DNA from 4 places in the Streptomyces sp. NBC_01241 genome. Region 1 is predicted to be linked to each of the others. Evidence: riboswitches for the same ligand, from Rfam matches in the RefSeq annotation. Region 1 holds a riboswitch; each other region holds the start of a gene.
What was found. Region 1 has a riboswitch for cobalamin ahead of OG306_RS02925 (ABC transporter substrate-binding protein). Riboswitches for the same ligand answer to the same signal wherever they lie in the genome.
Positions count from the first base shown of each region.

Region 2: another riboswitch for cobalamin. It lies ahead of OG306_RS25805 (ribonucleoside-diphosphate reductase subunit alpha); the one in region 1 lies ahead of OG306_RS02925 (ABC transporter substrate-binding protein).
Region 3: another riboswitch for cobalamin. It lies ahead of OG306_RS36875 (CbtB domain-containing protein); the one in region 1 lies ahead of OG306_RS02925 (ABC transporter substrate-binding protein).
Region 4: another riboswitch for cobalamin. It lies ahead of OG306_RS08180 (cobalamin biosynthesis protein); the one in region 1 lies ahead of OG306_RS02925 (ABC transporter substrate-binding protein).

Region 1 is NZ_CP108494.1:776,690-779,890, forward strand. It holds gene OG306_RS02920 (FecCD family ABC transporter permease) at 1-774, opposite strand, end outside; gene OG306_RS02925 (ABC transporter substrate-binding protein) at 855-1,895, opposite strand; cobalamin riboswitch at 1,957-2,146, opposite strand; gene OG306_RS02930 (beta-ketoacyl-[acyl-carrier-protein] synthase family protein) at 2,226-3,201, opposite strand, start outside.
Region 2 is NZ_CP108494.1:5,727,427-5,730,627, reverse strand. It holds gene mctP (monocarboxylate uptake permease MctP) at 1-745, shown strand, start outside; cobalamin riboswitch at 870-1,028, shown strand; gene OG306_RS25805 (ribonucleoside-diphosphate reductase subunit alpha) at 1,168-3,201, shown strand, end outside.
Region 3 is NZ_CP108494.1:8,119,420-8,122,620, reverse strand. It holds gene OG306_RS36885 (GNAT family N-acetyltransferase) at 1-451, shown strand, start outside; gene OG306_RS36880 (CbtA family protein) at 598-1,371, opposite strand; gene OG306_RS36875 (CbtB domain-containing protein) at 1,399-1,614, opposite strand; adenosylcobalamin (AdoCbl) riboswitch at 1,618-1,766, opposite strand; gene OG306_RS36870 (histidine phosphatase family protein) at 1,876-2,505, shown strand; cobalamin riboswitch at 2,540-2,731, shown strand; gene OG306_RS36865 (dihydrolipoyl dehydrogenase family protein) at 2,903-3,201, opposite strand, start outside.
Region 4 is NZ_CP108494.1:1,893,200-1,896,400, forward strand. It holds gene OG306_RS08170 (inorganic phosphate transporter) at 1-704, shown strand, start outside; gene OG306_RS08175 (hypothetical protein) at 780-1,010, shown strand; cobalamin riboswitch at 1,184-1,312, shown strand; gene OG306_RS08180 (cobalamin biosynthesis protein) at 1,458-2,531, shown strand; gene OG306_RS08185 (cobyric acid synthase) at 2,528-3,201, shown strand, end outside.

The sequences.
Region 1 (3,201 bases):
CAGCAGCGCGGTCGTGCAGAGCAGCACGATCCGGGTGCGGGCGACCTGGACGCCGAGCGCGGCGGCGGCGTCCACGCCGAACGCGAAGGCGTCGAGCGTACGGGCGTGTCCGAGGCAGACCAGCAGCGTCAGGACGAGAACGGCTGAGCAGACCCACACATCGGTCCAGCCGACCCCGCTGAGCGAGCCGAGCAGCCAGAACAGCACCCCGCGGGTCTGCTCGGCGTCGGCGGAGGTCATCACCACGAAGGAGGTGAGCGCGGAGAACAGCTGCATGGCGGCCACACCGGAGAGAACGACCCGGTCGGTCGTGCCGCCCAGGGTGTGGCTCAGCAGCAGAACGAGGGCGAACGAGCACAGTGCGCCGATGAACGCGCCGGCCGAGAGCGACACCGCTCCCCCACCGACCCCGAGGACGACGACCACGACCGCGCCGGTCGACGCACCGGAGGAGACGCCGAGGACGAACGGGTCGGCGAGCGGGTTGCGGAGCAGGGACTGCATGACGGTGCCGCACACCGCGAGCCCGGCGCCGCACACCGCCGCGAGCAGGGTGCGCGGCATGCGCAGGTTCCAGATGATGCCGTCCCGGATCGGGGTGAGCCGCGTCCGGCCCCAGCCGAGGTGGGCGGCCACCGTGGACCAGACGTCGGCGACGGAGATTCGGGCGGGGCCGACGGTGACGGCGACTGCGACGGACAGCACGAGCAGCGCGACGCCGCAGGCCCACAGGATCCCGCCGCGCAGCTTCCATACACCGTCCTCGCCACGCAGCTTCCGTACACCGTCCCCGCCCCGCGCGGTCGGTTCGCAGGCGCGCCGTGCGTCCGCCGCCGTGGTCCGCCCGGTGTCCGTCACCCCGCGAGCCCGAACGTGCGCAGCCCGGCGGCGACGCGTTCCACGCCCTCGACCGTCCGGATGGACGGGTTCATGGCCTGGCCGCTCAGCAGGATGTACCGCTTGTGCCTGACGGCGTCCATGTTCTTCGTGACGGGGTTGGACTCCAGGAATTCGATCTTCTTCGTGGCGCTCTCGGCGGTCTGTGCCTTGCGGGTCAGGTCGCCGATGACCAGGACGTCGGGGTTGCGGTCGGCAACGGTCTCCCAGCTGATCTGCGGCCATTCCTCGTGTGTGTCGTCGAAGACGTTCTTCGCGCCGAGTTCCCCGGTGATGATCCCGGGTGCTCCGCAACAGCCGGCCAGGTACGGGGCCTTGGAGTCGGAGAACCAGTAAAGGAGGGTGGCACCGGAGGCGTCGATGGACCCGGTCGCCTTCTGTACCCGGGCCCGCAGCCGCGCCACGAGCGTGTCGCCGCGCTCCTGCACGCCGAACACCCTTGCCAGGTCGCGCACTTCGCCGTAGACGCTGTCCATGGTCAGTGGCTCGGTACGGGCTCCGTCGCCGCCGCCGCTGTTGTCCTTGCCGGTGCAGTCGGCGGGCGAGACGTAGGTGGGGACGCCGAGTTCCTCGAACTGTTCGCGGGGGGCGACGCCGCCCTTGGCGAGGGTCGACTCGAACGACGCGCTGATGAAGTCGGGCTCCTGGTCGAGGACCTTCTCCGACGAGGGCCGGTTGTCGGCGATCCTGGGGACCTTGGCATTGGCCTTCTCCAGGCCCTTCATCACCGGGTCGGTCCAGGTCGCGGTGGCGGCCAGCCGGTCGGCGAGGCCGAGCGACAGCAGGATCTCCGTCGACCCCTGGTCGACGGAGACGGCGCGGCGCGGCGCGGATTCGACGGTGACGGTGCGTCCGCAGTTCTTCAGCGTCACGGGATATCCGTCGGCGGAGCCGGACTTCGCGGCGGAGTCGCTCGTTCCGCCGCCGCAGGCGGTCAGCAGGACGAGTCCCGTCGTGAGCAGGGCGATGGTGCGGACGGGGCTGGATATGGACGGCACGGAGTCCCTCTGCGTCTCTGGGCCCATGCGCGGAGCCCGTTGTACGGAGTTCTGCGCCCGGTACCGGGCGCAGCCGCCAGCAGGTCTTCGGACTCGGGTTCTGTCGGACGGGACGCCTTCCCAGGACACCCGAGGGTGGTTCCCAGTGGCCGTGGCCCCGCCCGTCCCCCTCACCGCTGCGCGTCAGTTCCGGATTCTCACCGGATTCCCTGACTCCTACGTGGAGTTCGACTGGCCCAGGCAAGCTATCACGCGCGTCTGCGCAGTTCATGGGCGGTGTGGCCGGTGGTACGCCGGGCTGTGCTGCCCGTCGCACCACCTGCCTGATGCCTACGGACGCTGTAGAGCGATCACGGCGTTGTGTCCGCCGAAGCCGAAGGAGTGGCTGACGGCGCGCCGGACGGGCAGCCGCAGCGGTTCTTCGGTGACGCAGTTGATGTCGAACTCGGGTGCCGGGGCGTCCAGGTTGGCGATCGGCGGTACGACTCCGCGCTGGAGCGTGAGGACGGTCAGTCCGGCCTCGATCGCTCCGGCCGCCCCCATGCAGTGCCCCAGTACGCCCTTCGGGGCGGTGACGGGCGGCCGGTGCGGGTAGACCCGGCCGATGAGGGCGGCCTCAGTGGCGTCGTTGATGGACGTCGCCGTGCCGTGCGCGTTGACGTGCTCGACGTCCTCGGCCGCCCAGCCCGCGTCGCGCAGCGCGGCCTCGACCGCCGCCTGGGCGACCGCGCCGGACGGGTGCGGGCTGGTGGGGTGGTGGGCGTCGGTGGTGGCGCCGGTGCCCGCGAGCAGCGCCCGGGCTCCGGCGCCCCGGGCCGCGGCGTCGGCCGCCCGTTCCAGCACCATGACGGCGGCGCCCTCGCCCATGACCAGCCCGGCACGGTCCGCCGAGAAGGGCCGGCACCGCCTGGCCGGGTCGCCGTGCGCCCGGGCCGCGGCTCCGGACCGGGCGAACCCCGCCATGGCGGCCGGGTAGACGATCGACTCGGTGGCTCCGGCGATCGCGATGTCGCACTGCCCGGTGACCAGGAGATCGCGGGCGACGGACAGGGCGGTGACACCGGACGAACACGCGGTGCAGGGTGCCATGCTGGGACCGGTGGCCCGCAACTGGATCGCGATCTCGGCCGCCGGCATGTTCGGAATGGTGAGCAGGATGCCCGACGGCGAGACGGCGTCCGGTCCGTGCCGGTCGAGTACGACGGCCTGCTCGGTCAGCGAGGCGGAGCCCCCGCTGCTGGTGCCGACGACCACCGCGACCCTGCTGCCCTCCCACCGCACGGGGTCGAGTCCGGCGTCGGCGACC
Region 2 (3,201 bases), 5.0 Mb from region 1:
CTCGCTGATGCTGGGCCTGCTGGCGCTGCTCGGCTTCATGGCGATCGCCGCCGGAATCAAGGTGGACAACGGCCAGCTGGCCATCCCGCAGTTGTTCGAGACCATGTTCCCGGACTGGTTCGCGGGTGTCGCGTTCGCCGCCATCGGCATCGGCGCGCTGGTGCCCGCCGCGATCATGTCGATCGCCGCGGCGAACCTCTTCACCCGCAACATCTACAAGGACTTCCTGAAGCCGGACGCGACCCCGGAGCAGGAGACCAAGGTCTCCAAGCTGGTGTCGCTACTGGTGAAGGTCGGCGCGCTCGCCTTCGTCCTCACCATGGACAAGACGGTCGCAATCAACTTCCAGCTGCTCGGCGGGATCTGGATCCTCCAGACAATGCCGGCCCTGGTCGGCGGCCTGTTCACCCGTTGGTTCCACCGCTGGGCGCTGCTCGCGGGCTGGGCGGTCGGCATGGTGTACGGGACGGTGGCCGCGTACGGCGTCGCCAGCCCGACCCAGGCGCACTTCGGCGGGTCGTCCAAGGAGATCCCGGGCATCGGCGAGATCGGCTACATCGGTCTCACGGCGTTCGTGCTGAACGTGGTGGTGACGGTGGTGCTCACCTTCGTCCTGAACGCCGTGAAGGCACCCGCCGGGGTCGACGAGACCTCGCCGGCCGACTACACGGCCGACGCGGGCGACAAGGGCGTCCAGGTGGAGCTCCCGCAGGCCACGGCAGGGGCGCCGGGCGGCGGCCACTGACGGCCGCTCCCACAGCCGTACGACGGCCCGTCAAGCCCCCTCCAGCGGGGCGCGGCGGGCCGTCCGTGCGCTCGGCGGCGGGCCGTACGCGCGTCCCGAGATATGTTGCGCGACACAACATGTGGGGGCTGCCTCATCGGACGGCCCCCACATGTATGCTCATGCTCGCTGTCGCCGCAGGGGAATCCGGTGCGAATCCGGAACTGTCCCGCAACGGTATGTTCGGTGCGCTTTTGCGCACCCCCGAGTAAGTCCGAGGACCTGCCGACAGTTCATCCGGCTCGACCGAACCGGATGCCAGACGTCCGGGCCTCGCGGTTGGGCCGGTGGACGCCGTGCGGAGTGCTGCCCCGACCCGGGCCCGCCTCTGTCCGGCTGCCCCGTTCCCCGCCGGCCCCGAGCCGAGCGAGGGAGAGCACCACGTGACCATCGCGCCAGCCGATCCGGCTTCAGTCGCCGTGTCCGAAGCGGCCGAGTCCGAGGCAACCGCACACGACGGACCGGGAACCGCGCTGCTGCGGACCCTGACCGGCCTCACCGTCGATCTGCCCGACACCGACCCCGGTCGCGTCGCCGCCGCCGCACTGCGCGGCCGCAGCGCCCGAGCGGACGAGGCCGAACTGCGCGCGCTGGCCACCGAGGCCGCCGCGGGGCTGATCTCCGAGGACCCCGCCTACTCCCGGCTCGCCGCCCGGCTCCTGATCCTCGCCATCGCCGACGAGGCGGCCGGTCAGGGCGCCGTCTCCTTCTCCGCCTCGATCGCCGTCGGACACCGCGAGGGCCTGATCGCGGACCGCACCGCCGAGTTCGTCGCGCTGCACGCGGCCGCCCTCGACGCGCTGGTGGAGCGTTCGCTGGCCGCCGGCGCCGACGACCGCTTCGGCTACTTCGGGCTGCGGACCCTGCACAGCCGCTATCTGCTGCGCCACCCGCACACCCGCCAGGTCATCGAGACGCCCCAGCACTTCATGCTGCGGGTCGCGTCCGGGCTCGCCGAGAACGCTGCACTCGGTTCAGAAGCGGGGCAGCGCGCCCTGGACGAAGTGGCGTCGCTGTACGGGCTGATGAGCCGGCTCGACTATCTGCCGTCCTCGCCGACCCTGTTCAACTCCGGCACCCGGCACCCGCAGATGTCCTCCTGCTACCTGCTGGACTCCCCGCTCGACGAGCTCGACTCGATCTACGACCGCTACCACCAGGTGGCGCGGCTCTCGAAGCACGCGGGCGGCATCGGTCTCTCGTACTCCCGCATCCGCGCCCGCGGTTCGCTGATCCGTGGCACCAACGGGCACTCCAACGGCATCGTGCCGTTCCTGAAGACGCTCGACGCGTCCGTCGCGGCCGTCAACCAGGGCGGCCGTCGCAAGGGCGCCGCCGCCGTCTACCTGGAGACCTGGCACGCGGACATCGAGGAGTTCCTGGAGCTGCGCGACAACACGGGCGAGGACCAGCGGCGTACGCACAACCTCAACCTGGCGCACTGGATCCCGGACGAGTTCATGCGCCGGGTCGACGCGGACGGCGACTGGTCGCTGTTCTCGCCCGCCGACGTCCCCGAGCTGGTCGACCTGTGGGGCGACGCGTTCGACGCCGCGTACCGGGCCGCCGAGGCCCAGGGGCTGGCCCGCAAGTCGATGCCGGCCCGCGAGCTGTACGGCCGGATGATGCGGACCCTGGCGCAGACGGGCCAGGGCTGGATGACGTTCAAGGACGCCTCCAACCGGACCGCGAACCAGACCGCCGAGCCGGGCCGCGTCGTCCACTCGTCGAATCTGTGCACCGAGATCCTCGAAGTCACCGATGACGGCGAGACCGCCGTCTGCAACCTGGGTTCGGTCAACCTCGGCGCGTTCGTCGCCGACGGTTCCATCGACTGGGAGCGGCTGGACGCCACCGTCCGTACCGCCGTGACCTTCCTTGACCGGGTCGTCGACATCAACTTCTACCCGACCGAGCAGGCCGGCCGCTCCAACGCGAAGTGGCGCCCGGTCGGTCTGGGTGCGATGGGTCTCCAGGACGTCTTCTTCCAGCTGCGGCTGCCGTTCGACTCCCCCGAGGCCCGTGCGCTCTCCACGAAGATCTCCGAGCGGATCATGCTCGCGGCGTACGAGGCGTCCTGCGATCTCGCCGAGCGTTCCGGCCCGCTGCCCGCCTGGTCCGAGACGCGGGCCGCGCGCGGGGTGCTGCACCCGGACCACTACGACACCGAGCTGAACTGGCCGGAGCGCTGGGAGGCGCTGCGCGCCCGGATCGCGAGGACCGGGATGCGCAACTCACTGCTGCTCGCCATCGCGCCGACGGCGACGATCGCCTCGATCGCGGGTGTGTACGAGTGCATCGAGCCGCAGGTCTCCAACCTCTTCAAGCGCGAGACGCTCAGCGGTGAGTTCCTCCAGGTCAACGCATATCTGGTGGAGGAGCTGAAACAGCTCGGGGTGTGGGACGCGCGGACCCGT
Region 3 (3,201 bases), 7.3 Mb from region 1:
GCACGTGATGGCCGGCAAACCCGGAGACGGTGCCCGCTGGGCGCCCGGATACCCGTCCCCCGGCGAGATGGCCGCGGCCGAGCGCTTCCTCGGCGCCTGCGCGACGACGGGTGATCCCAGCCCCTTCGGTTCGTACGAGATATGCCGGCGCGAGGACGGAGTGGTGATCGGCGGGCTGGGGTTCCATGGCGCCCCGGACGAGAACGGACACGTCACGATCGGCTACGGCCTCGTTCCCTCGGCGCAGGGAATGGGTTACGCCTCCGAGGCGCTGCGCGCGCTGCTGCTGTTCGCCCGCGATCAAGGGGTGAGCTGCGTGCACGGTGACACCGACCTGGACAACCTCGCGTCCCAGCACGTCATGACAGCCATCGGCATGCGCCTGGTGAAGGAGGACGCGCAGCTGAAGCACTACCGGATCGACTGGGGACAGCGGGCCGGGGAGCAGTGAGTCCGTGCCCGTCGGTCCCTCCTGGCGCGGCTGCGCGGGGCAGGACGGCGGAACCCGCCGGGGAGGCTCCCGGCGGGTTCCGATGTCTTCTGGTGCTGCGTGGTGCGTGAAGCGTGCTGCGTGGTGCGTGGTGCGTGGTGCGTCGGTCAACCGGCTGCCGTGGCCGCACGGTTCGCCGTGCCGTTGCCGGTCCTGATGGTGTCGGTCCTCGGTACGAGGAGCCGTTCCGTCAGGTGGCCGAAGACGAGACCGAAGGTGATCCAGAGGGTGGCCTGTACGGCGAGGGTGGCGAGGCGGAACTCCCACAGCAGGGCGGCCGGGAAGTCCCTTCCGACCTCATTGAACGAGGGCAGGAACGCGTAGGCGAGTCCGATCACGACGACGTAGGCGGCGGACGCGGCGATCGTCGCGTTCCAGTTGCCCAGGCGGGAAGCCAGCCGCCTGCCGAGGATGACGGCGGCGACGGCCAGCAGCACGCTGAGGGCGACCATCAGGAAGAACAGGGTGGTGCGTCGGCCGATGGTGTCGGGGTTGCCGACGGCCGGCGGGTTGGCCGGGTACTTCAGGAACGGCACGACGTACACCGTCAGCAGGGCCGCACCCGCGATCAGGGCGGCCGTGGCCCGTGGGCCGAATCTGCCGATCCGGCCGAGAGCGAAACAGAAGACGAGGGCGGCGACGCCGCCGATCGCCACACCGAAGACGAGCACACCGGTGGCAAGGCCGGCGGTGGACTGCATCGTGCGGCTGACGAGTTCCCCGCCGCCGCCGTGATCATGACTGTGCGTCTCTTCGAGAGCGATGGCCGCGTCCACCCGGGACTCGCCGAGGAAGTAGGCGACGACCAGAGCGAGCGCGCCCGCGGCAAGGCCGGCCAGCATGCCGCGCACGAGCAGGGCTCTGACAGATATGGAGTTCATGAGGATTCCCCTGGATCGGACGGTACGTCAGTGGCAGGGAAAACCGAGGAGGTGGCGACCGTCGTGGACCCACTCATGGACACCTTCGCCGGAGATGACCGCGGTGGCGCCCTGCTCGGCGCCGACGAAGTAGAGCAGTACGAGCATGATGATGCCGAAGAAGACCGCCCAAGGGGCAATGGCCTTCAGGGAGATGGGGGTGATCGCCGGTACGGCGGTGGCGGGGGCAGCACTCTGTGCCATGGCAGAACCTCCTGAGGGAACACGCGTCCCGATCGTGGTGCCTGAGACGAAGGTGCTGGGTCTGACTTCCCGTACAGGTACGGGTTCACAGTGGCGCGACCGTGCCGGATTCTCACCGGACTTCCGTCACACCTTCGTCGTGTTCGTCGGACGATACCTCCTGGAAGCGGACGCGGCCATGGCGCCGTCGGCGGGGCCGGAACGCCCGGATGCCATGGTGTGCGCACACGAGGGGCCATGGTTCGAGGAGTTGATCCGCTCATGACGGTACAGGTGATGTTGATCTCACCGGCGTTCAACGCCGCGCTGCGCGAGGCCCGTTTCGACGGCGACGCTCCGCTCGACGCGGCCGGGGTCCTGCAGGCCCGGGCCGCGGCGGCTGCGGTGCCCGAGGCCGACCGGTGCGTGCGCGGGCCGTCCGAGCGGTGCGCCGGGACGGCCGACGCGTTGGGGTTGCGCGCCGAGCCCGAACTCGCTCTGCGCGGCTGGGACATGGGCCGGTGGAGCGGACAGCGGCTAGCAACAGTATGCGGGAGTGAGCCCGACGCGGTGGCGGCCTGGATGACCGATCCTTCGGCGGCTCCGCACGGCGGCGAATCGTTGCTGGAGTTCTGCGCCAGGATCGGCCGCCTGCTGGACTCCCTTGAGTCCCGGGACGGCAACAGGGGCGGCCGAGTGCTGGGGGTCGTCGAGCCCGCGGTGGTGCGGGCGGTGATCGTACGGGCACTCGCTCTGCCGGCGGAGGCCTTCTGGCGGCTGGATGTCGCCCCGCTGACGCTGACCGGTCTCAGCGGCCGGTCCGGACGGTGGAACCTGCGCTGCGGTCAGCCGCTGTCCCCGGCTCCGGGTACCGGGCCTTCTCGGTCCGCCGCCATGCCGTGGCCCAACTGAGGGGCCAGGGACCGCGGTCAGCACCTGGTCCGGTGGTGCAGCTGGTTCGCCCGGTCCACCGACAGACGCGTCGTAAGAGGGAACCCGGTGGGAATCCGGGACTGCCCCACAGCGGTGAGTGGGAACGACAGCCGTCATCGAGCACTGGATCCGACACGGGCTCCGGGAAGCGAGGTTGCGGCACGGAGCCGGCTGGGTCGCGCCCTGTCGGGTGCCGCCCAAGGAGGTCAGGCCGCATCCACCGGAGGGTGGCATCCGGCGGGCCGCCCTGCACGCCGGTTCCGCGTCACCCTGCGGACCGACCGCCGGGTCACGGCACTCCGTCGGCCTCTGTTTCGCGGGCTCGGCCCCTCGTGCCCCCGCCGCCTCACCGCTGTTCGCCCGGGACGGGGCGACCCTATGCGTCGCGGTATGCCTCCAGCAGGCGCAGCCAGATCTCGCTGATCGTCGGGTAGGCGGGGACGGCGTGCCACAGCCGGCCGATGGGGACCTCGCCCGCCACCGCGACCGTCGCCGAGTGCAGCAGCTCACCGATGCCCGGCCCGACGAAGGTGACACCGAGCAGGACCTCCCGGTCGAGGTCCACGATCATGCGGGCGCGCCCGCGGTAGCCGTCCGCGTACAGGCCCGCGCCCGCCACCGCCGCGAGGTCGTGATCGACGGCGCGTACGCGGTGGCCGGCCTGTTCGGCACCGG
Region 4 (3,201 bases), 1.1 Mb from region 1:
TCTCCCTCGCCCACGGCACCAACGACGCGCAGAAGACCATGGGCATCATCACCCTGGCGCTGGTCACCGGTGGCGTCCTGCACCCGGGCTCCAACCCGCCGGTCTGGGTGATCGTCTCCGCCGGTCTGGCCATCGCGCTCGGCACCTACCTGGGCGGCTGGCGCATCATCCGCACCATGGGCAGTGGCCTCACCGACCTCAAGCCGCCGCAGGGCTTCGCCGCCCAGACCAGTGCGGCCACGGTCATCCTGGCCTCCTCCCACCTCGGCTTCTCCCTCTCCACCACCCAGTCCTGCTCCGGCGCCGTGATGGGCGCGGGCCTCGGCCGCCAGGGCGGCGTGGTCCGCTGGTCCACCGCCACCCGGATGTTCGTCGCCTGGGGTCTGACCCTGCCGGCCGCGGGCCTGGTCGGCGCGGGCGCGGAATTCCTCACCAAGCAGGGCACCTGGGGTGTCGTGGTCGTCGCGGCGCTGCTGGTCGCGGGCTCCGGGGCGATCTGGATGCTGTCGCGCCGCAAGCCGGTCGGCCACGGCGATGTCGCACCGGCGGACGGCGTCGCCGAGCCCGCGGGCGTCGTCACCACGGCCATCGCCGCCGTCAGCCCGCCGCTCACCGCGGCCCAGGCAGCGGCACAGGACCTCAAGACCACCATTCCGGCCCCGGCCGGAACCACCCCGGACCCGGCGCGACCCGCCACCGTCTAGGCCGACCTTCCAGGCCGGTCCGTCCGGGCCCGCCGTCCGGGCCCGCGTCCAGGCCCGCCGTCCAAAGGATTCCGCATGAAAATCGACTGGGCAGCCCTCGGCACCGTCTTCGGCGTCTCCCTCGTCGCCACCGTCGCACTGGTCGGCCTCTTCACCCTGGGCATCGTCGGCCTCTCCAAGCAGCCCGAACCGGCCACGCAGGGCGGCTCCGGCGGCTCACTGCTGCTGGCCCGCGCCGGCGCGTACGTCTGCTTCGCGCTGTGCGCGGCGGCGGTCGCGTACGGGATCTATCTGATCGTCGCCTGAGCCCCGCCCCGCGCACTCCCTCTTCGGGCCGGACACACCTCGTGTGTCCGGCCCGAAGTGCTGCGCCCGGCCCGGTGTGGGCCTCAGCACACTGCGCCGTCGCAGGTCAACGGCAAGTTGACGGGCGTTCGCGGAGCGTGGTGGACTGCCGGAGCCAATTACGGCGACAGCAGAGGAAGCCGGTGCGAATCCGGCGCGGTCCCGCCACTGTCACCGGGGAGCAGTCCCCCACACCGGAAGTCACGGCACGCGCGAGCGGGCTGGAAGGCCGGGGGAACTGCGGATCCGGGAGCCAGGAGACTCTCGTCGCCGGTCACGTCGAACCAGGGCGCGGACCCTGAGTGAGGACATATCGCCATGCCTGGCTGCCGTGCGTCCGTTGCTGTGGCGCTCTCACCGAGAGCCGCCTGTACGAAGCTCCTTCGAGGCGTAACGGCCGGCTGAGCCGTGCGTGCCGACCGCGTCTTCGCGTACGGCGCCACAGCCGGCCTGATCGGCGATCTGCTGCTCGGTGACCCCCGCAGGGGGCATCCGGTCGCCGCCTTCGGGCGGGCCGCGGCGGGCGTCGAGCGCCGGCTGTGGCGCGACCACCGCGGGTGGGGCGCGCTGCACACCCTCGTCTGCGCCGGAGGCGCCGCGGGTGGTGCCGCGCTGCTCGCCCGTGCTGTACGCGACCACCCCGCCGCCTCCGTCGCGTTGACCGCGGCCGCCACCTGGTCCGTCGTCGGCGGTACCTCCCTGGGGCGTGAGGCCCTGACCATCGGTGACGCCCTGGCCGCCGGTGACCTCGACCGCGCCCGCGAGCGGCTGCCGCATCTGTGCGGGCGCGATCCGCACTCCCTCGACGGGCCGCAGATCGCCCGCGCCGTGGTGGAGTCCGTGGCCGAGAACACCTCGGACGCCGTGGTCGGCGCCCTGGTGTGGGGTGCGCTGGCCGGTGTCCCCGGGCTCGTCGGCTTCCGGGCCGCGAACACGCTCGACGCCATGGTCGGCCACAAGTCGCCCCGCCACCGGCGCTACGGCTGGGCCTCGGCGCGCCTCGACGACCTCGCGGGCTGGCCCGGCGCCCGGCTCACCGCCCTGCTCGCCGTGGCCTCCGGGCGGCGGCCACGTGGAGCGGTACGGGCGTGGCGGGCCGACGCGGCCAAGCACCCGAGCCCCAACGCGGGCCCGGTGGAAGCCTCGTTCGCGGGTGCGCTCGGCGTGCGGCTCGGCGGGACGCTCGCGTATGGCGGCCGCGTCGAGCACCGCCCCGTCCTCAACGGGGAGACGGGCCGGGCGGTGGAGACCCAGGACATCGAACGCGCGGTACGGCTGTCGCGCCGGGTGAGCGCGCTGGCCCTCGGCGTGTGCGTGACGGGCCGGTTGGGCGTGGCCCTCGCCGCACGGCGGATCGCGGAACGCCCGATGACAGAACGCTCGGCCGCGGGGACTCCGGTCGCAGTGACGTCGATCGCTGTGACCTCGATCGCTGGAATTTCAATGGCAGCACGTTCGATCGCAGGACGGAGACGGACATGAGCGGCGGACTGCTGGTCGCCGGAACCACCTCGGACGCGGGCAAGAGCGTCGTCACCGCGGGCATCTGCCGCTGGCTCGTACGCCGGGGCGTGAAGGTGGCGCCCTTCAAGGCGCAGAACATGTCGCTGAACTCGTTCGTCACCCGCGAGGGCGCCGAGATCGGCCGCGCCCAGGCCATGCAGGCCCAGGCCGCCCGGGTCGAGCCGACCGCGCTGATGAACCCGGTCCTGCTCAAGCCCGGCGGCGACCGCTCCAGCCAGGTCGTCCTGATGGGCAGAGCCGTGGGCGAGATGAGTGCGCGCGGCTACCACGGGGGCCGGCAGGAAGCGCTTCTCTCCACGGTCGTGGACTGTCTGGAGCAGCTTCGGGGCACGTATGACGCGGTGATCTGCGAGGGCGCGGGCAGTCCGGCCGAGATCAATCTGCGGCGCACGGACATCGTGAACATGGGCATCGCACGGGCGGCGCGCTTCCCGGTGGTGGTCGTCGGCGACATCGACCGCGGCGGCGTCTTCGCCTCGTTCTTCGGTACGACGGCGCTGCTCGACGCCGAGGACCAGTCGCTGATCGCCGGCTACCTCGTCAACAAGTTCCGGGGCGACGTCTCGCTGCTGGAACCGGGCCTGGAGATGCTGCGCGACATCACCGGGCGGCGGACGTACGGGGTGCT